Regions from separate parts of the Paenibacillus sp. UMB7766-LJ446 genome, predicted to be linked through region 3. Evidence: riboswitches for the same ligand, from Rfam matches in the RefSeq annotation. Region 3 holds a riboswitch; each other region holds the start of a gene.

Region 1 (5,837 bases), on a different contig from region 3:
GAGAATGAGAACACTCAAGGTCTATCCTTTCATGAAATTTTGCAGCAAAAAATGGCTAAAAAGAACGCCTCCCCTTCTTTGCGATAAATGAAATGATGAGCGAATTGAGCATTGCTTGCATGGCTGCACCGTTCTCTGCGAAGTTGTAGATGAACGGTTATTCGCGTTTTCGCTTTAATTGGTTGTTACATCGGCATTTTACATATGTACAGTCTATGGTCACATCCCTATAATGGGTTAAACATCTGCGGCACTTTGTTGAATCAACATCCATTTCAGGGGGCAAATATGATGATGACTATCGGCTGTTTTCACGCTCACTATTCCAACATTGCACTGATTGAAGAAGCACTCGCTCCTTATGAAGTTGAACTAGTTCATTATGTCGATCCGGGTCTGGATCGCCTCAAACATGATGCTGATTTCACCGAGGCAGTTACGCGTGAGAAAGTATCACAGACGCTGCAATGGATCGCACACTGTCATGCAGATGCCATCCTCGTCACCTGCACCCTGTTTGCAGCCGTACTTGAGCAGGAGGCACAGTATGTTCCCGTCCCAGTGGTTGGTATTGACGACCCATTACTTCAGGAATTGAAACGAGTACCGGGGAGATACATATTGGCGTTTACCAACCCTGCGACGATTGAAGGAACGATGGCACGGGTGAATCAGGCTTTGCAGCAGGATGATGAGAATGGACAGCGAAAAGGGATCGATGCTGTAGAAGCTGAAGCGGTATTGATCCCGGGTACATTCGAGTTAATCATGCGAGGCGATAAGGTAGGTTATCTTGCAGCCGTGAGTGCTGGATTGCAGCAGATTGCTGAGCAGTCCCCGGGAAGCACGGTAGTAGCGGCTCAGCTGTCCATGGCTCCCGCAGCAGCACGAGTTACAGCAGATACCGGCATGTTGATCTTTAGCCCGCTGGCATCGCTTTCGGCTTATTTGGAAAAGAAGTTGAGCTTGGCCCACCGTTAAGTGTTGAGCTCATGAAGCAAAATAAAAAGACTCTCGAATGAGAGTCTTTCGAATGGTATAATCATTTTGTACAGCCAATTTGTGGTGGGAAATAGATTGCCTCCAGTGGGAGGTGATTCTATGAACTTCTCTTTCAACGACGTAATCGTGTTCGCAATGTTAGTTATTGCGCTCCTCACATACATCGACCGTAAAAAGAAGTGACCCGCCACAGGTTGACGGCCTGACGGGTCACTTCGTCTGAACTATGCTGCACTTGGAGGAATACCCACCGCAAATGCTGTGCAGGAGTAGCCATTGGCCTGGCTACTCTTATTTGTTTTTACTTATACTCATTTTATTAAACATCTATGAGACAATCAACCTATAAGTGATAAAAATATGTTGTGTCGTACTTCTTGTCCTCTAAGATTAAGTGCGAACACCACATACCGGGTTAAAGCCGCTCTTCTCCACAATCACGGAGAGGAACGGCTTTTCACCATATCAGGCTGCCCAGATTGCGCTGTAACAACGCTTAGGAGCGTGTTCGGTATTCCTCAGCCTTTTCCTGCATGCCCGCAGCCAAGGCCTCATTCTCGGACAATCCTTTGTCCGCGGCAAAAGCACGAATATCCTGCGTAATGCGCATGCTGCAAAATTTCGGCCCACACATGGAGCAGAAATGGGCTTCCTTGGCCCCTTCGGCCGGCAGCGTCTCATCATGGTAGGATAGCGCACGTTCCGGGTCCAGCGACAGGTTGAACTGATCCCGCCAGCGGAACTCGAATCGTGCTTTGGACAGCGCATCGTCCCGCCGCTGGGCACGCGGGTGACCTTTCGCTAGATCGGCAGCATGTGCAGCAATCTTGTAGGCGATAACCCCTTCTCGCACGTCATCCTTATTGGGCAAGCCCAGATGTTCTTTTGGTGTAACATAACAGAGCATCGACGTACCGAACCAACCGATCATCGCTGCCCCGATCGCCGAGGTAATATGGTCATATCCCGGTGCAATATCGGTCGTCAGGGGTCCCAAAGTATAGAACGGCGCTTCCTTGCAAATCTCCATTTGCAGATCGACATTCTCCTTGATCTTGTGCATCGGCACATGTCCCGGACCTTCGATCATCACCTGCACATCATGCTTCCAGGCGATTTGTGTCAGTTCACCAAGCGTAGCCAGTTCCGCCATCTGGGCTTCGTCATTAGCATCGTAGATGCTTCCTGGGCGCAGCCCGTCTCCGAGAGAGAACGCCACGTCATACCTTTTCATAATCTCGCAGATTTCTTCAAAATGGGTATACAGAAAATTCTCCTGATGATGCGCAAGGCACCATGCCGCCATGATGGACCCGCCCCGTGACACAATGCCTGTCATGCGCTTGGCGGTCATCGGGATATATCGCAGCAGCACGCCTGCATGAATCGTAAAGTAATCCACGCCCTGCTCTGCCTGCTCAATGAGTGTGTCACGATACAACTCCCAGGTCAGTGCTTTGGCTTCACCATTGACCTTCTCCAGCGCCTGATAGAGCGGTACCGTTCCGATCGGTACCGGAGAATTGCGGATGATCCATTCCCGAGTCGTATGAATGTCCTTGCCTGTGGAAAGATCCATCACCGTATCTGACCCCCAGCGCACCGCCCAGGTCATCTTCTCTACCTCTTCCTCGATAGAGGACGATACGGCAGAGTTTCCGATGTTCGCATTAATCTTCACATGAAAATGACGCCCGATCAGCATCGGCTCGCTCTCCGGGTGATTGATGTTCGACGGAAGGATCGCCCTGCCACTCGCCAGCTCCTGTCGCACAAACTCCGGCTCCACGCCTTCACGAATGGCGGCGAACTCCATTTCCGGTGTGATGATTCCCTGTCGTGCATAATGCATCTGGGTCACGCTGCGCCCAGCTATTCCTCGCAAGGGTTGACCCCGCAACCCTGGATACTCCTCGGCTCCAGCTCGCTTCCCTCCTGGCTTCAGACCGTTATCTTCCGGCTTTACCGTCCGTCCCCGGTAAGCTTCAACATCTTCACGCTCCGTAATCCAGCGTGTACGCAGCGCTGGCAGACCCGCCCGGATATCGGCATGAAATCCGGGATCGGTCATCGGCCCGCTCGTATCGTAGACACGCAGCGGTTCGTTATGTTCCACTCCTTGGGGAGTATTCGTGTCATGAAGGGCAATTTCACGCTCCGGTACAGCAATGTCCGGTCGAGAGCCATAAATGTAAACTTTGCGGCTGCCCGGGAAGGGCTGAACCCGTCCGGTCGCCCCTTTTTCTTTTGCCAGCTGCTGATCCTGCTCGTCCTGTCCCATCGTTCTGTTCCCTTTACTCATCGCTCTTGTCTCCTCCTCATTGGTGATCGTCTGGATTGAAATGCTTGCGTACTTATCCCGAATCATCCACAACATAGATAAAGAAAGAGCGACCATACGACAGAAAGCAGGACATCACATTTAGTAATACGCAGGCAGTCAATGCAAATGGACTCCATCCCAGACGCTCTCCAGCCGCTCCCGGGTACTTTGCCCAAAAGCAGTTCTGGCAGCGTCTTCCGCCTGTTTACTGTATAAAAAAAGCCGGTTCCCAAGGGAACCGGCTTATGTCCATCACCAATAACGCACCTTATAAAGGCTCCATAGCGGAGCCCATCCAATAGGTCACATCATGTGGTGTTCGTGGTCGTATCGCCGATTACTTCCCTACGCTGGTATGATCCAGATCAGGTGCAAAGGGTCCGGAATCTCATGCGATTCCGTCTCAGTCCGGACAATTCGGACTCCCCCAGTAACGTTAACAAGTTGCAGCTAAGCCGCAGATACATATTTAATTATCCTGACCCGTTAGGCCGTCCATTACAGAGTAGCGCAACCGAATCATAAAAACAACCTTTATATTCAGAAAATAAAATCAGGATAACATGAGTCCCATCTGTGCAGCTGCTTCCTTCAGCACAGGTGCGTATTCATGCAACGTCTCCTGGGAAAGGCGACTAACAGGCCCGGATACCGACAAGGCAGCAGCGATGTTTCCTTTCCGATCCAGGATGGGGACAGATACTGCCGCAGCTCCCGGTTCACGTTCCTCATAACTTGTTGCGTAGCCATATTCCAGAATGTCTTTCATCTGTGCCAAATATACTTTGGGATCGATAAATACCGGCCATTCCGGTCCATTCATCAGATCTTCACGGTCCTCCTCGGTGGCAAAAGCCATCAGCACTTTGCTGGACGCTCCCACAGATAGCGGAAGTCTGACTCCCACCGGAGCCACCCGGCGAATCGCCTGATCACTCTGCACGGCTTGAATCCGAATCCGCTCACTGCCATCACGCAGATATAAGCTTACGGTTTCGCCCAGTCGATCCCTCAGCCGCTCCATCGCAGGAAGGAGCAGAATGGCCGGATCATCGCTGCGAGACATATGGGCAGACAGCTCCCAGATGCGTATGCCGAGTCGATACTTCTCGGTGGCTGCATCCCGGATCACGAACCCTTTCTCCTCCAAAGTAGCCATCAGACGATGGACTGTACTTTTGTGCAGACCGATCTGAGTGGCAATTTCCGTGAGTCCCAGATCACTGCGCGTTGTAAAACACAATAATATATCCAGCGCCCGTTCTACAGCCCGGACGGTTAACTTTCGATCTTCCATGGCATGTTGCCCTCCTCATGTTTCATCACATGAAACTTGGTTACATAAATTATATGAGAAACGGTCTCATCTGTAAACCAAAAAGCGCCAATTTGAAATAGGGATAATTGTAAATATTTTCTTTTTATAAATAAAAATCCCCTGCAATTTGCACCCTAAGGAAATGTTAACCATATATCTTCAGAACTATATAACAATTGCGTAACAAATGGCTCCAATCAATTGACTTTGACTATATTGGAACATACGATAAAGATATATTAAATTAAGATTTTGCTTCATACGTAGTCAGAAAAATCATTAATACGCTCTGTTCGTCTCGTTGTTATCTTCATTTGATTTTTAAAGGAGGGGCAATCATGTATCCGACATCCCAGAGCGAAGCCCCGCTGCAAACGAAAGTGTCAGATCTGCCTTCTTCGTTATCACCGAGGCTGATCCGGTTCAAACATATTGTCGTGGCGTTGCTGCTCTCCGTTGTATTTTTTCTGCTATTTTGTTTCATTGCACTACACGGTTATATTGCTTGGGTATTATCCAATCCAACGGTAGCGCCTGTCTTCTCCAATCCCATGCAGGCCAAGAACATGAAGTATCAAGACATCACGTTTCCAGCAGCAGACGGCAGTCGAACGATGCAGGGTTGGTATATTCCGGCTGACGATAATGCAAACAAAACCATCATATTCAGCCATGGATATGGTGCGAATCGTGAAGAAACGTGGGTACCGATGTATGACCTGGCCCATTATGCTCACCAACTAGGCTTCAATGTGGTGATGTTCGATTACGGTTTCGCTTCCCAGGTGAACAAAGCTGTCGCCACAGGTGGCAAAGCCGAATCCCAGCAGCTGCTTGGCGCAATCCAGTTTGCGAAGCAGCGCGGAGCTCAGGAGCTTGTTGTATGGGGCTTCTCCATGGGTGCAGGTACAGCCCTCCAGACTGGGCTGATTACCAAAGATGTGGATGCGATGATTCTGGACAGCACGTTCCTGCTTGAGCCAGATACACTGTACCATAACATCCATAATCAGATTGATCTGCCGCGTCAGCCTACACTGCAGATTATGAATCTGCTGTTCCCGATTCTGAACGGGACCGGATTGCAGCAGATTCCGTATCAGGAAGTGAAAAAGGAAGATTATCCGTTCCCTATTTTCTTCATCCATGGTACCGAGGATGAGAAAGCTCCTTACCCGATTGCGGAGCTGCTCG
Region 2 (5,837 bases), on a different contig from region 3:
TCCAAAGTAACTGGCGCTGTTAAATCCGACAGCTCTGGCTATCTCATGAGCAGTTATCCCGGCGTCATGGACGAGCAATTCCTTGGCTTTCAACAACCGATATCGTGTCAGATAATCAAGCGGAGTCATTTGAAATTCCTTTTTGAATATTCGATTCAAATGCTGTTCGGTGACATTCATCTGCTGTGCCAGCATGGAGAGCGAAATATCCTGATGATAATTTTGTTTGATAAATGTAACAAGTCCGCCCAGTTTTAGTCGGGCATCCGAGCGTTCATAAGCGCCATAACGCTCACCCTCAATGGTTAACCTGACCAGAAGCATGTACAGCAGTGCGGATACATGCCAGATCTGATCCTTGTGCCGGGACTGCAGCGCTAACGTTATTTCATGCAACAGGATATGAAGCATTCCGTCCGGCTTGAAGGCGCGCAGCTCCCCGATCTGCAAGGTATGCAGAAACCGGGGCAATAAATAGCCATTAAAGGACAGACAATCGAACAACAATGAATCACTCAAATTGTCGTAACGGTACGTCACCTCTGGGAACATAATAAGAGCGGTTCCTTCCCGAATCGAGTACTCATGATTTTTGGCTGCGATTTTCCCGGTTCCCCCGATACACTGCACAATGCTGTAATCCCGTGAATGGTCGCTCCAATGGATCAATTCATCTACGGTCAGCTGGTTTTGGCCTGTAATCATAAGTGGCATATCGGTATCCAGCGAATTCCCCATACTACGTTTCGGCATCGTTGTGTTATTCCTCATTTCGTTAAAGGTCGTGTGCGTAAATGGCGCGGATACTGCGTTAAAAGAAACTTGATTTGAATTATATTACATAAATAACAGTAATTTAAATAATGTTTTCAATCCGATGAGCTTTTACCGAAAACCTTTTAGGAATATGTATCACCATGCCGATGCCTTGCCATTATCATGTCGAACAGTATAGGCTATAATGGATACAGTGATTTAGGAAAGGAATGCAATCATGAAGAAAGTCATCGTCATAGGATCAGGAATTCTTGGGGCATCAACAGCCTATCAATTAGCAAAATGGGGTGCAGAGGTCCTTATTATAGATCGGAAAGATCGAGGGCAGGCTACGGATGCCGCTGCCGGGATTATCTGTCCCTGGTTATCCCAACGCCGCAATCAGGATTGGTATCAGCTTGCCAAGGCAGGTGCACGTTTCTATCCCGGGTTGATTGAAGAACTTAAGAGTGAAGGGGAAACGGAAACGGGTTACGCTCAAGTGGGTGCGCTTAGTATTCATACCGATGTGGAGAAACTCAACAAGATGCAGGAACGGGCACATCTTCGTAAAGAAGATGCACCGGAGATTGGTGATATTACCCTGTTGGATGCAAAAGAAACCCATCAGCGTTTTCCTCTACTGGAGGAAACTTTTCAATCTGTGTACATCAGCGGTGCTGCGCGTATCGATGGGCGTGCGCTGCGCGATGCCTTGATCCGATCGGCACAACGAAATGGGGCGGTCCTGATTGATGGGGACGCGACACTTCAGTATGAATCGGACCGGGTAACTGGAGTAGTTGTTGACGGGAAAGTCATATCGGCTGACGAGGTTATTGTGTGTGCCGGCGCTTGGGCCAATGAACTGTTCAAGCATTTGGGCATTGACTTTAAGGTTCATTATCAGAAGGCACAAATTATGCATTTGCAGGTTCACGATCGAGAAGATACTGAGAAATGGCCTGTGGTCATGCCTCCTTCGGATCAATATTTGTTAGCCTTTGATCAACAGAAGATTGTGATTGGGGCAACTCACGAAAATGATATTGAAGGCTATGATACAAGAGTAACCGCAGGCGGAATGCAGGAAATATTGAATAAAGGATTGGAACTGGCTCCTGGTTTAGCTGATAGCACGTTTCAGGAAGTGAGAGTAGGCTTCCGTCCGTTCACACCGGGTTTTCTTCCGGTAATGGGTGTTGTTCCTGATTGGGATGGATTGATCACAGCCAACGGGCTTGGAGCATCAGGTCTGACGATGGGGCCCTTTATAGGAAGTCAACTGGCCAAATTGGCTCTGGGTATGGATTTGGATATCGATATTCAACCATATAATATAGGAAAAGCAATGGAAGACCAGAAATGAGGTGAACCATGACATATTCACAGCGTTTAACTCACGGCAGCTCTTCAGATATCATATATCTGGAGCACCAGATTGGCGTTGCAGAGGATGAATTGGCAAAAGCCAAGGAAGAGGAACAGGCATACGAAAGGGATTTGAACCAGTTAAGTGAAGTGCAGAATAGGATTGAAACCATTCGCACCCGTCTGAAGAGCTTGCAGGAGGAATTAGGCAAACTCGAAGATTAATAGGAATAGTTTGACATTTGGAAATACACATGTTGTAATAAGCCTGAGCTATTTGCAGGGGGACTGTTCGCAGTTGAGAAGGTTAAAACCTGACCCTTTGAACCTGTTAGTTAATACTGACGTAGGGAGCAAATGACATGTACTCATGTTATTTTTTGCCCTTGCCGAAATTAGGACAAGGGCTTTTTGGTGTGTATATTTCATAACAGGAAGCAATAGCTGGATTGCAGATGGGACAATATGATTTGGACAAAGGAGAACTGATCATGTCATTTTCAAGAACGTTAAAAGACAAGTCCATAACCGTATGGGAAGATGGATACAATCATCCTTTTTTACACGAGATGGGGAAAGGCACACTGGATCAGGAAGCGTTTAAGTTTTATCTACTCCAGGACTATACATATCTGATTGAATATGCGAAGATTTTTGCGATGGGTGCAGTGAAGGCTGCGGATGAAAAACTGATGACGAACTTTACGGTTATTCAACACGCTATTCTGTACGAAGAAATGGATTTGCATCGGAATTACATGAATGAATTTGGGATTAAGCTGGATGAAAATCACAATGTGAAACCATCTCTTTTCAACAAGGCATATACGTCAAATATGATGAGTGTCGCTCAAACAGGCGGGATTGCCGAAATCATTGCCGTCATTTTCCCTTGTGCGTGGACGTATTACGATTATGCCACAAGATTAAAAGAACAATATCGCGATTCATTAGAGGGTAATTTCTATCAGACTTGGATCGAAAATTATGCAAGTGATGAATTCCGGAACTCATTCGAATGGTTCTATGATACACTGGATGCATTATGTGAACATAAAACCGAGCAGGAACTGGAAGCCATTGAAGACATATTCAGAAGAAGTGTTGAGTTTGAATATCTGTTCTGGGATATGGCGTATAAACGGCAACTTTCCTACTTGTGATGATGAATGAAATTGACTACAACCAGAGACAAGGATGAACATACCGAAGATGAACAATCGTGGACAACGCATCTATTTACGGTTTTTGAACATGGAGGACGCGGCATCACTGCTGGATGTACAGCTCCGCAATCGGGCTGTTTTTGAAGAGATCTCGGCAAGTGAACGATCGGAGACATTCTATACGCTGGAGGGTCAGGTCACCCTGCTTGAAGGTTGGAACAAGGCCAGGGAAGAAGGGAAGCGTTATTCTTTCGGAATCTTCCTGAACACGACAAATGAGCTCATTGGGGAGATCTCTCTGTTCGAGCTTGAACTGGATTCCACCCAAAAATGGATCGTGGGTTATGTGCTCGACCAGGCGCACAATGGCAAGGGCTACATGAGTGAAGCCATTCAACTAGCACTGAGTTTTGCCATGAATGATGCGGGAATCAAACGCGTGGAGGCAGGTGCGCTGCCCGACAATGCCGGATCGATCCGAGTGCTGCGTAAGGCGGGTTTCCAGGAGATGGATCGCCAGAATATTAAAATCAGGGGGATATGGAAGGAACATCTGATGTTTGCAGTGGATTTACGCTAGATGATCAAGATATCGTGACGTGAACCACCGAAATCATCCAGGGGGAACTTATGAATAAACGGAAACAAATGTTATTGGACTCTGCTCTTGTACTCTTTGAGAAACATGGAGTGACCAGCACCTCCATACAAATGATCCTAGATGAGTCGGGTGTGTCCAAAGGAACATTTTATAAATTCTTTAGTTCGAAAGATGATTGTATTCTTGCTATTCTGGAGCAACGTGTGCAGGAAGACATGATGATTCGCAAAAGTTTGGAGCGTCAAAGCTATGCTTCCGATTTTGATTTACTGGTGGATCAGATTATGATGCCGATGATTTTGCCTGAAAAACAGAGTGTTGTGGAGCTATTCTGGACAGGCTTTTATTCTGGAAAATGTGATGTGGCAAATCTGACTCGCATGCAGTTAAATTGGTTGTCGGAAAGACTGGTACAGGTATTTGGCGAAGAATTAAAACCCTTTGCTTTTGAAGGAGCCATTTTTTGTTTTGGCATGGTACATCAAATCTCAAATACGTGGAGAAATTTCCATCTCGATCAGCCGGATTGGAGCCATCTTGTGCCAAAAGTGCTGAATTATATCGAAATTTTGCTGCGTTCCATGCTGGAAAGACAGGAGCATATTATTGATTTTCCTAGTCTTTCGATGATTGCTCCTGATTCTAAAGACATTGCGCTGGATAAAAACAGCCTGATTGCAGGTCTTCAGAAATTCAGTCATTCCATTCTTCAATCGGAAGTGTCTATTAAAGCGAAAGAACTGACAAAAGGGCTGCTTTCCTTAGTCGAGCAGAAAGAGATCAATATTTCCATGTTGGAAGTAACTCTACAGGCATTTCAGACGGAATTTGAATCGGGTTCTCTTCAAGGCGAGGCAGGCAGGATTGTCAAGGATTGCAGATCATATCTCGAACAAATCAGGCGGGTCCCGATGGGGAGTACGAAATGAAACGATAACGAAGTTGAGCTTACTTATGTGAGAAGACTATTATTCATAATTCAATACACAAAAAGCGGCAGATTGGACGTAAAGCTTAGAGTCCGGATCTGCCGCTTTTTTGTATAAGATACCAAGCACTCTACAAGATGCAATTCATGTAAATGCTATTTTTAATTTGTATTCATTGAGACTTTTTGTCTTACAGGCTGTTTGGAATCGTCCTCTGTTGCCTGTTTGGTACGTTTAATGAAGAAGGAAAGTAACAATCCGAGAACAGCAATGCCGATAATGACAACGTAAGCATCATTAATTCCCTGAATCATGGACTCCATTCCCAACTGCTGCTTCGTTAATCCGTTGGCTGCACCCGTTGCAACCATATCTTGCGCATGTGTCATTGTACGACTGGTCATTACACTCACGAGTAATGAAGTACCAACTGCGCCAGCCACTTGTCTAACGGTATTGGATATCGCTGTACCGTGTGGTCCAAGTCGTGGTGGCAGCTGATTCAAACCTGCCGTTTGAATTGGCATCATGAGCAAGGCCATACCAATTCGGCGACCTGTTGACATTAATACCAGGTAGGTGTAGCTGGTAGAATCGGTCAAATCAATGAACCCGATAGTGGTTACGATTGTGATAACCATCCCGATAATCGCCAGCCATTTTGCGCCAAAACGGTCAAACAATCTACCCGTAATCGGCATCAGGAAGCCCATGACCAGCGCTCCTGGAAGAAGCAATAATCCGGACTCCAATGCAGTGTAACCCCGTGCATTTTGGAGGTATAACGGAAGCAGCATCATATCGGCATACATGATCATCGTGATCGCGATATTAATGATCGTGGTCAGAGAGAACATATTATACTTGAAGGCCCGCAGATCGAGCAGAGGATTTGCAGATGCAAGTTGTCTCCATGTGAATAGTCCAAGAGAAACAACTCCTGCTGCAAGGCATATGATGACTTCTGCACTTGACCATCCCAGACTTCCCGCCCGGCTGAAGCCATACAGTAAT
Region 3 (5,837 bases):
TCTGTTTACCTTCGTAATTATAGAGATCACACCCCCCTCTTCATAAGTGAACATTCTGTGAACAATTCTAACTTTTCCAAATAAAAATCGGATTTGACAACCCCGTAGTCCAGCCCTATGATATTCCTTAAAATGGCAGAATGATTCATCTACTACAAGGAGGATTTTGGATATGAGTTTTCAAAAGCGCATTGACCACGTCGGCATCGCCGTTCGTGATCTGGAGACCACACTCCGCTTCTATACGGAGATTGTTGGTCTTGAATTGAAAGACCGGGTAACCCATACCAACGGCGTCATTTAGCTCGCCTTTCTCGGCTTCAACGGAAGCAACGAGACCGAGATTGAGTTGATTCAGGGATACAGTGACAAGCTGCCTGCCGAAGGAACGGTGCACCATTTTGCCATTCATGTCGATGATCTTGATTCTGAATACGAGCGCATTAAGGCAACGGAGGCCGAATTTATTGATGGAGAGATCATTGCACTGCCTAATGGTTACCGTTATTTCTTCATCTATGGACCTGAAAAGGAATGGATTGAGTTCTTCCAGCGCTAAGAATTGGAGCTGATTTGATGAACATTTTAATTACCGGAGCAGCCGGAAAAATTGGACGCGACTTATCTCAACATTTATCAGAGGCATTTCACCTGCGACTTACGGATCTGAGTATCGACAGACTGCATACGTATTCTGGGACAGGCCATGAGATCATGGCACTGGATGTGACCGATCCCGAAGCTTGTCAGCAAGCGTGTGAAGGTATGGATGTGGTTGTACATCTAGCGGGAGCCCCCTCCCCGTATGCCGGCTTCTATGAATCTTTATTGGACATCAATATCAAAGGTACATTTAATGTATTCCGTGCGGCCAAGGATCAAGGCGTACGAAGAGTCATCCTGGCAAGCAGTGCACAGACGATTGAAGGGTATCCCATTGATGCCCAGATCTACCCGGACATGCCGACACGCCCACGGAATTTGTACGGGGTTAGCAAATGTTTTGGTGAATCGCTCGCCGCCTATTTTGCATATACCGAGGGGTTACATAGTGTTGCAATACGTATTGGGGCATATGATGATTTCCAACCGGATGGGCCGCCACTTGAGGCTCGTGATATGAGCGCGTATATTAGTCCGGCTGACTTGTGTGATCTGGTGTTCAAATCGATTATAGCTACAGATCTGGAGCCTTTTACCATACTGCATGGGATCTCGAATAATCGGTTCAAACGATTGAATCTGGAATCCACGCAGAAACAAGTGGGGTATGACCCGAAATCCGATGCTTTTGCACTCAGTCAGATTTCCCTCTACGATACGCCACGATTCGTCCCTCCATCCAGTTCCTGACTGGACATACATCGGCCTCTGGCCTATAATTACACCTAGTAATGCCCGTAACTTCATAGTTTCCCAGGGGAGTCGGAATTGGCCGGCTGAGAGTGTATCCCACCAAGATACTGACCCTTAGACCTGATCTGGATCATGCCAGCGTAGGAATCGGAGTATATCGAATTGGCCCAGCCCAGTCTCTTTGCTGAGTGCCACATCTCTAACGCCTGCACGCGTCCCGGATTTACGGGGCGCTTTTTTAATGTTCTTTTATATAGTCAGAGAGCTAAAAAAAGTGACGTCATCCGGATCATAGCTGGTATAAATCTGTCGATTTATGCAAGAAGCTTGGATATGAAGCCAAGGAGTACCCCGCGCCACTGGCCGGACAATATGAAGGAGAGAAATGAAGATGAGATGGCGTAAAATGATGGGACTGCTGCTCTTGTGCGTGCTGCTGGTAACTGTGGCCGCATGTGGCAGCAAAGAAGCTGTACCTTCAGGAGAGAACGGCGGCAGCAACACCGAAAACAGTAGCGAAGGTGACAATGCAGCCCTCAAGGATATTAAAGTGGTGCTGGACTGGACACCAAATACGAATCATACCGGCTTATATGCGGCCGTAGATCAAGGCTTTTATAAAGCCGAAGGCTTAAATGTCGAGATTGTTCAGCCAGGTACCGGAGGCGCGGATACCATGGTTGCTTCGAACGAAGTGCCTTTTGGCGTAAGTTATCAGGAGAGTGTGACCCAGGCCCGCACACAGGGCGTGCCGCTCGTGTCCATCGCTGCAGTTATTCAGCATAATACATCCGGATTTGCTGCTCCGGTAGATCGAAACATCAAGTCTCCCAAAGATTTTGAAGGCAAAACCTATGGTGGCTGGGGCTCCCCGGTAGAAGAGGCCGTGATGCAGTCCATTATGGAGGGCGAAGGTGCGGATGTATCCAAAGTGAAAAATATTAACATGGGCGATGCAGACTTTTTCACCGCTGTGAAACGCGATATCGATTTTGCCTGGATTTTCTACGCGTGGACAGGAATTGAAGCCGAACTTCGCGGAGAGCCGATCGACATGCTGTATGTGAAGGATTATTCCGAAGCACTGGATTACTACACACCTGTGCTTGTGACGAATGAACAGACGATTCAGAACGATCCCGAGCTGGTTAAAGCGTTCTTGAAAGCCACTTCTGAAGGATATCAATATGCGATTGAACATCCCGAAGAAGCTGCCAACATTCTGATCAAGGCCGTACCGGATTTGGACAAGGATCTTGTACTCGCAAGCCAGAAATGGCTGAGTCCGAAATATCAGGAGGACGCACCACGCTGGGGTGAACAGAAGCAAGAAGTATGGCAGAACTACACGGATTGGATGTTTAGCAAAAAACTGCTCGATGAGCAGGTAGATGTGTCCAAGGCGTATACGAACGAATTTCTACCCCAATAAAAATAGTTTAAATTTAACTTTTTTTACACCAGAACGAAGAGTGCAGAACCCATCTGAAGAAGCGAAGCGGTCGCCTAAAAGCTTTCTGAAAGAAAGCTCCTTCGGAAGCATATGCTATCCCCGGATTTTCCCCATGGGGAAAATCTGGGGATAACAGCGATCGGAAGAGGGTACTGCAATCGGAGTGGTTTAGTGTAAAGCTGGTTTAACTCATGCAATTTAACCCGAAAGGAAAAGTGATCTTTCATGGCAAGCACACTACTTAGCATTCAAGTCATTCCCAAAACGCCCAATGGCGAAAATTCCTATCCATACGTTGATCGTGCCATTGAAGTTATTCAGCAGTCAGGCTTAAAATATCAGGTCAATCCACTCGATACCACAATGGAGGGAGAACTGGAGGAGCTGCTGGAGGTTGTTCGCAAAATGCATGAAGTTCTTGTGGAAGCCGGCAGCCCAAGCATCATCTCACAGATCAAGATCGCCCATAGCCCGAGCGGTTTCAGCATGGACACCCTGACGGAGAAATATCGCTAATGCATGCCTATTGGAAAAGCGTATGGCCGCCCTTCGTGGCGGTTATTCTCTTTATAGCGGTATGGCAGGGAGCTGTCTCCCTGTTTCATATCGAAAAATGGATGCTGCCTGCGCCTTCTGACATCGCCCATGAAGCGGCCTCTCAGGCCGAGCGGCTTGGCATGCACGCATGGGCAACCATCCAACTGACATTGATCGGGTTTGCAGCAGGCACACTTACGGGATTACTGATTGCGATGGTTCTGCATCTGATTCCATTTTTGAAATCTGCACTCTATCCATTACTTATTCTTAGTCAAAATATACCGACCATCGCGCTCGCTCCGCTCTTGCTGATCTGGTTCGGATTTGGGCTGCTGCCCAAACTGATTACCATCATTTTGGTCTGCTTCTTCCCGGTGGCTGTAGCTGCCATGGACGGGTTGACCCGCACCGATGCGGCGATGATGAACTATATGCGCATGGCTGGCGCCAAACGAGGCTCAATTTTCTGGAAGCTTGAGCTCCCACATGCGCTGCCCTCGGTGTTCTCAGGGATCAAAATTGCCGCTACGTACAGCGTCATGGGTGCGATCATCGCGGAATGGATTGGAGCAGATAAGGGTATCGGGTATTATATGATGCTGCAAAAATCGGCCTATCGGACGGACCGTCTGTTCGTGGCAATCATGATTATTGTGGCACTGAGTCTGCTGCTCTTCCTGCTCATTGCGCTACTGGAGAAGCTGCTCGTTCGCTGGCGACCGCAGAAGCGATAATTTTGAAATATGCCCTATATAAAGGTTAGGAAGTGATGACAAGATGACACCCGAACACAACGAGCGGGCAGCTGCTGCGCCGGATGCGAGTACAACCACTCCAACGGGTAGCGGAGATCCTGAACATAAAGCCGTGACCTTAACTGCTAATCATTCATCGCCAGCATTGGAAGTTCAGAATGTGCATGCCTCGTTCCGCGAGCGGCGTAGCACATTACCCGTTCTGGATGGCTTGTCCCTGAACGTGGAACAAGGAGAATTCGTAGCCATCGTCGGTCCCTCCGGCTGCGGCAAAAGCACCCTTTTCCACATCATCGGCGGTTTGCTGAAACCACAGGAGGGCCAAATTCTGATGAATGGTCAGGATGTTACCGGACAGCGCGGCAAGATCAGTTATATGCCGCAGCAGCCTGCCCTCTTCCCGTGGCGTACCATTGAAGACAATGTGCTGCTTGCTGGTGAGGTGTCTGCGGACACACCGCCACGGTCCGAAGCGCTTGCCAATGCCCGGAAGTGGTTGGGCAGTGTCGGACTGGCCGGATTCGAACGAGCCTATCCGCATATGTTATCGGGCGGCATGCAGCAGCGGGTTGCATTTCTCCGCGCCCTGCTCAGTCCACAGGAACTGATGCTGCTGGACGAACCATTCAGCGCGCTGGATGCACTGACCCGCAGCGACATGCAGCGCTGGCTGCTCGATATCTGGGAACAGAATCGCCGCTCGGTGCTGTTCATTACGCATAATATCGAGGAAGCCTTGCTGCTTGCTGATCGCATCTATGTTTTATCGAACCGGCCTGCAGCCGTACTGCACGAGGTCGATGTTCCCTTTGAACGTCCACGGCACGAAGCGATCACGGAGGAACCTGCTTTTCTTGAGCGTAAGCGGCAAATTTCCCAGTGGATGAGAGAAGAACAACAGAAGACCCGCCTATCCAAATAGTGCGGGTTTTTAAGTTATTATTTTCCTGAAATGGGTGATCCAAGAGAGACTAAGTTACGTAACATTGGTAAAAGACAAAAAGGAGGGGTTTATCCATGCACTCAACCGCTTTTGCACCCTTGATCGATGCACATCTTCACCTGGACAAATATACACCTGAAGAACAACGCGAGATGCTGCATTCCTTCTCATCCCAGCAGGTTGAAGCCGTCATCGCCGTCTCCATGAATCTGGCATCTGCCCAAACCAATCTGGAACTAGCTTCACAATACCCTCGTACCGTATATCCGGCCTTTGGTTTCCACCCTGAACAGGCCCTGCCGTCCCTGGCAGAGCTGGATCTGTTCTTCCACTGGATCGAAAAGTATATCGGACAAGCTGTAGCGATTGGGGAAGTTGGATTGCCTTATTACAACCGACAGGAAGCCGAACAATCCGGACAACCCTTTGATCAGAGCGGCTATATCGATCTGTTGGAGCGATTTATCCAGCTGGCGAAGCGGCACAGTAAACCGATTGTACTGCACGCTGTATACGAGGATGCCGATATCGCCTGTGACCTGCTGGAGCAATACCATTATCGCCGCGCTCATTTCCACTGGTTCAAAGGTTCCAAGCGGACCGTCCAGCGCATGGCTGATAACGGACACTTCATCTCATTCACACCCGATATCATCTATGAAGAGGAAATTCGCGAACTGGCCCGCCAGTATCCTTCGGAGCAAGTTATGGCAGAGACCGATGGACCTTGGCCCTTCGAGGGGCCCTTTCAGGGAAGAATGACACACCCTGCCATGACCAGACAAGTGAT
Region 4 (5,837 bases), on a different contig from region 3:
CTGACACTCATTGTAGCGGAGACGGTTGCAGCGGATGCGGGAATTGGATACATGGCGATGAACGCACGGGAATTCATGCAGATGGATGTGATCGTCTTAAGCATTCTGCTATATGCTCTGCTGGGCAAGCTGTCCGATACCATCGCCAAATGGCTGGAACGGCGCTGGCTGGGCTGGAACCCGACTCTATCCCGCAAGTAAAGCCAAAGGAGCGTGAACTAATCCATGAGCACAAGTCAGATCAGTCCTTTTCTTCAAGTCAACGGGGTTCAGAAATCGTATGATCAGCGGACAATTCTATCTGACATCAACGTCAATGTAAGACAAGGGGAATTTGTAGCCATCGTTGGACGAAGCGGTTGTGGCAAAAGTACTTTGCTGCGTCTGATCGCCGGGCTGGAAGCCCCCTCTTCCGGGAGCGTTATGCTGGGCAACAGAAAACTTGGCAGTACGGCACCCGAGACACGGTTTCTGTTTCAGGAAGCCCGACTGCTGCCTTGGAAATCCGTGCTCGACAATGTACGGCTGGGCATCCCCGACAAGAACAAGGAAGATGCACGCCAGTCACTTCGGAATGTAGGACTGGGAGAGCGTGAAGGCGATTGGCCGGGCGTATTATCCGGCGGGCAAAAACAACGTGTCGCCTTGGCACGGGCACTCGCCAGTCATCCACGCTTACTGCTGCTGGATGAACCGCTGGGTGCGCTGGATGCATTGACCCGAATTGAGATGCAGCAGTTAATCGAACGCTTGTGGGTGGAAGAAGACTTGACCGTCATTTTGGTCACCCACGATGTAAGTGAAGCGGTGGCCCTTGCGGACAGAGTCCTGTTAATCGAGGATGGTCATATAACGATGGATACCCGAATTACGCTGGAGCGGCCACGCATTCGGGACAGCGGGTTTGCTCATTTTGAAAACCTGATTCTGAATCGATTGTTGACTCCGCCACAAGAGACACCACAGCAGATTGCCCAGAAACAGATATCATTCTCGATCTAATTCCACTGGAAAGAAGGCATGATTATGCAATCCCTTTCACCCGTTCCCTCTCCTCCTGTTAAAAACCTGTTAAATCAAATTCCGGCTTATACTCCTGCCAAATCCATGGAACAGATCCGGCGAGAGCTGGGACTGGAAAGTGTGGATCGACTTGCAGCGAACGAGAATCCGTTTGGTTCTTCTCCCCTGGCTGCGGAAGCGGTCAGATCGCTAGGCTCCGATCTTCTGGCACAATACCCCGACGGTTCCAGCCAACTGTTGCGTGACAAACTTGCGGAGCGACTGGGTGTCAGTACATCCCAACTGGTATTTGGTAGTGGATCATTCGAGCTGCTGACCCTCACTGCCCAAGCCTATCTTAATCCGGGCGAGGAATCACTCATTCCGGTACCCTCCTTCAACTGGTATAAGGGCGCGACGCTGCTGGTAGGCGGTGTCATCCGTGAAGTGCCTTTGGTCAACCATTCGCTCGACCTGGAGCAATTCCGGCAGCAAATCAACGCTTCAACCCGAATCATCTGGCTGTGCAATCCGAATAATCCGACCGGAACTATATTTACCGCAGAGGAACTGCATCGTTTCCTCGAGCATGTTCCCTCTCATGTGGTGGTTGTCCTGGACGAAGCGTATTATGAATTTGTGGAGAGCAAGGATTATCCCGATACGGTCAAACTGCTGGAGCATTACAATAATCTGATTATTTTGCGGACCTTCTCCAAAATATATGGACTTGCCGGCCTGCGAATCGGATATGGCATCGGGAATGAAAGCATCATTGAAGGCATTAACCGGGTCAAGCTGCCCATCAGTCTGACCGCTACCTCTCAGGCAGCCGCTTCGGCCAGTCTGGATGATCATGAATTTGTCTCTCACTGCCTGCACTACAATCGTGAGGGACGGGAAACGTTAATGCGATCCTTTGATCAGTGGAAATTGCCCTATATTCCTTCCCATACGAATTTCATCATGGTCAATCTGTTACAGGATAGCGGCCCCATTACCAAAGAATTGTTGAACAGAGGCATCTCTGTCCGCGGCGGTGCCGAATTCGGTATGTCTACCTGGCTTCGGATTACGATTGGCACCCCTGAGCAGATTGCCCGTTTGATCCGTGAGCTGGGTGTACTCATTCACTAGTCGGTACATGCTTCTTCTCTCATTCATTTATCTTCTCACCACGACGTGCCTGATCCTGCTCTTTACATTCCGCTTCATTGTGATATATGCTGAGTACACAACTGCATATCTTGCACATTGCACTAGGGGGGCCTTGCGGCTGAGATGAATCGAACGATTCGGACCCTTTGAACCTGATCTGGATTATACCAGCGGAGGGAAGTGGAGCGGCCTATCCGTAAGCGGATTTTTTCATGTTAATGATGAAATTTAATATGAATTGAACGTATAGACCCACTCATTTCTCTGGAAATGGGTGGGTCTTTTTCGCGTTCTGCGACAGATCAGAAGATGTAATTAAAGATCCCGCAGTTTGATGTTTGAATCAGAAGGGGGAACGGAACGAGATGGATAACGACATAACCATTCACAACATGAGCTTTGCTTTCCCGGAAAAAAGGGATTCCCCCGTGCTCTCCAATGTGTCGATGCGTGTAGCGGAAGGCGAATTCGTCTCCCTCATCGGTTCCAGCGGCTCCGGTAAAAGCACTCTCTTCAAGCTGCTGGCAGGCTTACTCGAGCCAACCCACGGAACCATCGAAATTCCGTGGGTTCGCGAAGGAGAACGACTTGGACGCGTGGCATACATGCCGCAAAAGGACCTCCTGTTATCTTGGCGAACCGTCATGGAGAATTGTATGCTCCCCTCCGAACTTGCTTCAGGGCGGCAGGACAAGGCAAAGATTCGGGCGGACATCCTGGCTGGCCTCGACAGATTTGGCTTATCCGGCTACGCGCATGCGTACCCGGACGAACTGTCCGGCGGCATGCGGCAGCGAGTCGCAATGCTGCGCACCCTGCTTACAGGCGGCCAGCTGATGCTGCTGGATGAACCATTCGGTGCACTCGATGCCCTGACCAAACGGGAGATGCATCGCTGGCTGCTAGAACTCTGGGGAAGTTTGGGCAAAACCGTGTTGTTCATCACGCATGATATTGAAGAAGCCTTGCTGCTCAGTGATCGAATTATCCTGTTAACTCCAGGGGGACAAAGCCAACAGCTGCAGGATATAACGGTACCTTTGCCGCGTCCAAGACATTCAGACATGATCTATGCATCGGCTCTCGTTCAGATGAGACGACTTCTGGAGGAACAACTGCATGCGAAACGGTAACTGGAGAGACAGCATGAAGGATAGTGTAAAGCGTTGGCTTGCCCGTTATGGTCTGTTTCTCTTGCTCATGTTGTTACTGCTCGTTATCTGGGAGTGGATTGTGAATATGGTATGGGTGCCCTCCTTCATCATTCCAGCCCCTACGGCAATTGCCAGTTCGCTATATGAGCATCGCCGACTCCTGTTGGCTACACATTTACCTGCTACCTTGATCGAAGTTACCGTCGGTTTTGTCCTGTCCATTGGTGCAGGGATTGCGCTTGCAACAGGCATGCATATGAACCGATCCATTGAAAAGGCGTTATATCCCTTCATCGTAATTAGTCAGACGATTCCACTAATCGCTTTGTCCCCCGTCTTCATCCTGTGGTTTGGCTACACGCTGTGGAGCAAAGTCGCGGTGGTATTCCTGATCGCGTTCTTCCCGATTGTCGTGAGCACCTATGATGGCCTGCGCCAAGGTGATCCGGAACAGCGTGAACTGCTGCTGACGATGGGGGCCAACAAGTGGGATATTTTTCGTAAACTCCAGATTCCACTTGCCCTTCCCTCCTTCTTTTCAGGACTGAAGATGTCTGTGGTGTACTGCGTAGTTGGTGCAACGATTGGAGAATGGCTCGGCGGAAGTAAGGGACTTGGCTATTTCAGCCGCAGAATGTCGAGCAACATGAACACGGATGCCATGTTCGCCGCTATTGTGCTGTTATCCCTGCTTGGTATTGCCCTGTTTGTACTTATTGCATGGCTGGAAAGAAGATTCGGTACACAACGTCATATTCAAAACAGAAAACAAGGAAACGAGGTACTTTAAATGATGAATACAAAGCATATCTATCCCCTACTCCCCCTCCTTCTTATAACCCTGATGCTGATCGTTAGCGGATGCGGGAATACGGGTACCAACACACCTGCTATTGATTCAGCTCCCGATGTAAAAGATACAGAATCATCTGCGACCAAAACGTCATCAGATTCCAACGATAAGCTGTCCATCATGCTCGATTGGTACCCGAATGCCGTACATTCCTTCATCTATGTTGCTCAGGAGAAAGGTTACTTCACGGACCAAGGACTAGATGTCGATGTCCAGATGCCTGCCGATACGAATGACTCGCTCAAGCTTGTTGCTGCCGGAAAAATCGATCTGGCGTTGAGCTACCAGCCGCAAATTCTGCTCGCGCGTGGGGAGAACATTCCTGTACGTTCCATTGCAGCCATCGTTAGGCATCCGCTTGTGCATCTGTTGACTGAAGTAGATGGTAAAGTAAAGTCGCCTAAAGATCTTCAAGGGCTCACGGTCGGCTATTCCTCAATTCCCCTGTATGAAGCGATGGTGCGTACGATGATCAGCCAGGATGGAGGTAATCCTGACAAGATGGATCTGGTGGATGTGGGATTCGACCTGATTCCTTCCATGGCTTCCGGACAGGCGGATGCCATTATGGGTGGTTTTATTAACCATGAGCAATTGATTTTGGAAAAAGAAGGCCATGCGATAAATTCATTCAATCCCGTCGATTACGGCGTACCTGATTATTATGAACTGGTCCTCACTGCAAGTGAGGTGGGCATTGAAACGAAAAAGGATCAGCTTACACGCTTTATCAAAGCGATACAGGAAGGACAGAAATACGTAACGGAGCACCCCGAGGACGCGTTGAACATTCTGCTCGCACATGAGAACGAAACCTCTCCGCTTGACCCGGAGATCGAAACCAAAAGCTTGAATATTTTACTGCCCCTGATGAATGAAGAAGGTCAGCCGTTTGGTGGACAGGACGCCTCGTCTTGGGAAAACGTTCGTGCATGGCTGGTCCAAAGTGAATTGATTCCAGATTCCGTGAAGGCAGAGGAAGCTTTTATTAACTTGCAGGGCGAGTGAGGAAATCGCTTGCTGGATGAGATCAAGCAAAATCCGAAAATTGTCATTCATTATCCATGTCGGTCCACCTGAGTAGATTCGGAATTCAGCTCTTGGACGAATAGAATTCTTATCGAGGATTTGGATCTTTAATTAAGCTTTTACAAATGGACTTTGCAGCTATCCGTGAATAGCTTTTAACTCCCATCATTTATTGGAACCCCCACTACTCCCAACGTTGCAGAATTAACAACTGAATATAAGGGCAACCCTTCCCTGCCTGCTTTTGTTGATCGAATTTCTTGTTTATAAGGAGGATCTTATATGTCTTATCTGGAACGTGTTCGTACGCAAAATCCACTTGTTCATAACATTACTAATATTGTCGTTGCTCCCTTTACCGCCAACGGTTTACTTGCACTCGGTGCATCTCCTTTTATGGCCTATGCACATGAAGAAGTGGCAGATGTCGCCAAAATTTCCGGAGCGGTTGTATTGAACATTGGCACTCTGGACGAAAGGGTAGTTGAAGCAATCCGCCTGGCTGGTCAATCGGCGAATGCAAATAACGTGCCTGTTGTGCTTGATCCGGTCGGAGCTGGGGCAACCCCCTATCGTACGGAAACGGTCCAGATGCTCGTTCGTGAGCTTCGCCTTACGGTATTGCGTGGCAATGTGGCGGA

Evidence for each region. A riboswitch is a leader RNA that binds a small molecule or an ion and turns the genes downstream of it on or off. The one in region 3 is predicted to bind thiamine pyrophosphate.
Region 1: it holds a riboswitch for thiamine pyrophosphate, as region 3 does, so the genes downstream of both, thiC (phosphomethylpyrimidine synthase ThiC) here and QP794_RS22730 (ABC transporter substrate-binding protein) in region 3, are expected to answer to the same signal.
Region 2: it holds a riboswitch for thiamine pyrophosphate, as region 3 does, so the genes downstream of both, tenA (thiaminase II) here and QP794_RS22730 (ABC transporter substrate-binding protein) in region 3, are expected to answer to the same signal.
Region 4: it holds a riboswitch for thiamine pyrophosphate, as region 3 does, so the genes downstream of both, QP794_RS14025 (ABC transporter ATP-binding protein) here and QP794_RS22730 (ABC transporter substrate-binding protein) in region 3, are expected to answer to the same signal.

The regions. Positions count from the first base shown of each region.
Region 1 covers NZ_JASOYM010000017.1:91,970-97,806, reverse strand. Annotated here, with positions in the region: gene QP794_RS29775 (hypothetical protein) at 1-87, shown strand, start outside; gene QP794_RS29770 (aspartate/glutamate racemase family protein) at 289-981, shown strand; gene QP794_RS29765 (hypothetical protein) at 1,157-1,279, opposite strand; gene thiC (phosphomethylpyrimidine synthase ThiC) at 1,499-3,283, opposite strand; TPP riboswitch at 3,651-3,764, opposite strand; gene QP794_RS29755 (IclR family transcriptional regulator) at 3,879-4,622, opposite strand; gene QP794_RS29750 (alpha/beta hydrolase) at 4,982-5,837, shown strand, end outside.
Region 2 covers NZ_JASOYM010000004.1:406,557-412,393, forward strand. Annotated here, with positions in the region: gene QP794_RS12865 (AraC family transcriptional regulator) at 1-753, opposite strand, end outside; gene QP794_RS12870 (NAD(P)/FAD-dependent oxidoreductase) at 995-2,125, shown strand; gene QP794_RS12875 (hypothetical protein) at 2,134-2,352, shown strand; TPP riboswitch at 2,399-2,497, shown strand; gene tenA (thiaminase II) at 2,619-3,290, shown strand; gene QP794_RS12885 (GNAT family N-acetyltransferase) at 3,325-3,873, shown strand; gene QP794_RS12890 (TetR/AcrR family transcriptional regulator) at 3,924-4,823, shown strand; gene QP794_RS12895 (DHA2 family efflux MFS transporter permease subunit) at 4,985-5,837, opposite strand, start outside.
Region 3 covers NZ_JASOYM010000010.1:116,225-122,061, reverse strand. Annotated here, with positions in the region: partial or broken gene QP794_RS22740 (VOC family protein) at 173-559, shown strand; gene QP794_RS22735 (NAD-dependent epimerase/dehydratase family protein) at 577-1,353, shown strand; TPP riboswitch at 1,409-1,521, shown strand; gene QP794_RS22730 (ABC transporter substrate-binding protein) at 1,748-2,788, shown strand; gene QP794_RS22725 (thiamine-binding protein) at 3,035-3,325, shown strand; gene QP794_RS22720 (ABC transporter permease) at 3,325-4,083, shown strand; gene QP794_RS22715 (ABC transporter ATP-binding protein) at 4,127-5,026, shown strand; gene QP794_RS22710 (TatD family hydrolase) at 5,122-5,837, shown strand, end outside.
Region 4 covers NZ_JASOYM010000005.1:6,287-12,123, reverse strand. Annotated here, with positions in the region: gene QP794_RS14040 (ABC transporter permease subunit) at 1-201, shown strand, start outside; gene QP794_RS14035 (ATP-binding cassette domain-containing protein) at 226-1,002, shown strand; gene hisC (histidinol-phosphate transaminase) at 1,027-2,139, shown strand; TPP riboswitch at 2,254-2,356, shown strand; gene QP794_RS14025 (ABC transporter ATP-binding protein) at 2,526-3,293, shown strand; gene QP794_RS14020 (ABC transporter permease) at 3,280-4,104, shown strand; gene QP794_RS14015 (ABC transporter substrate-binding protein) at 4,108-5,175, shown strand; gene thiM (hydroxyethylthiazole kinase) at 5,479-5,837, shown strand, end outside.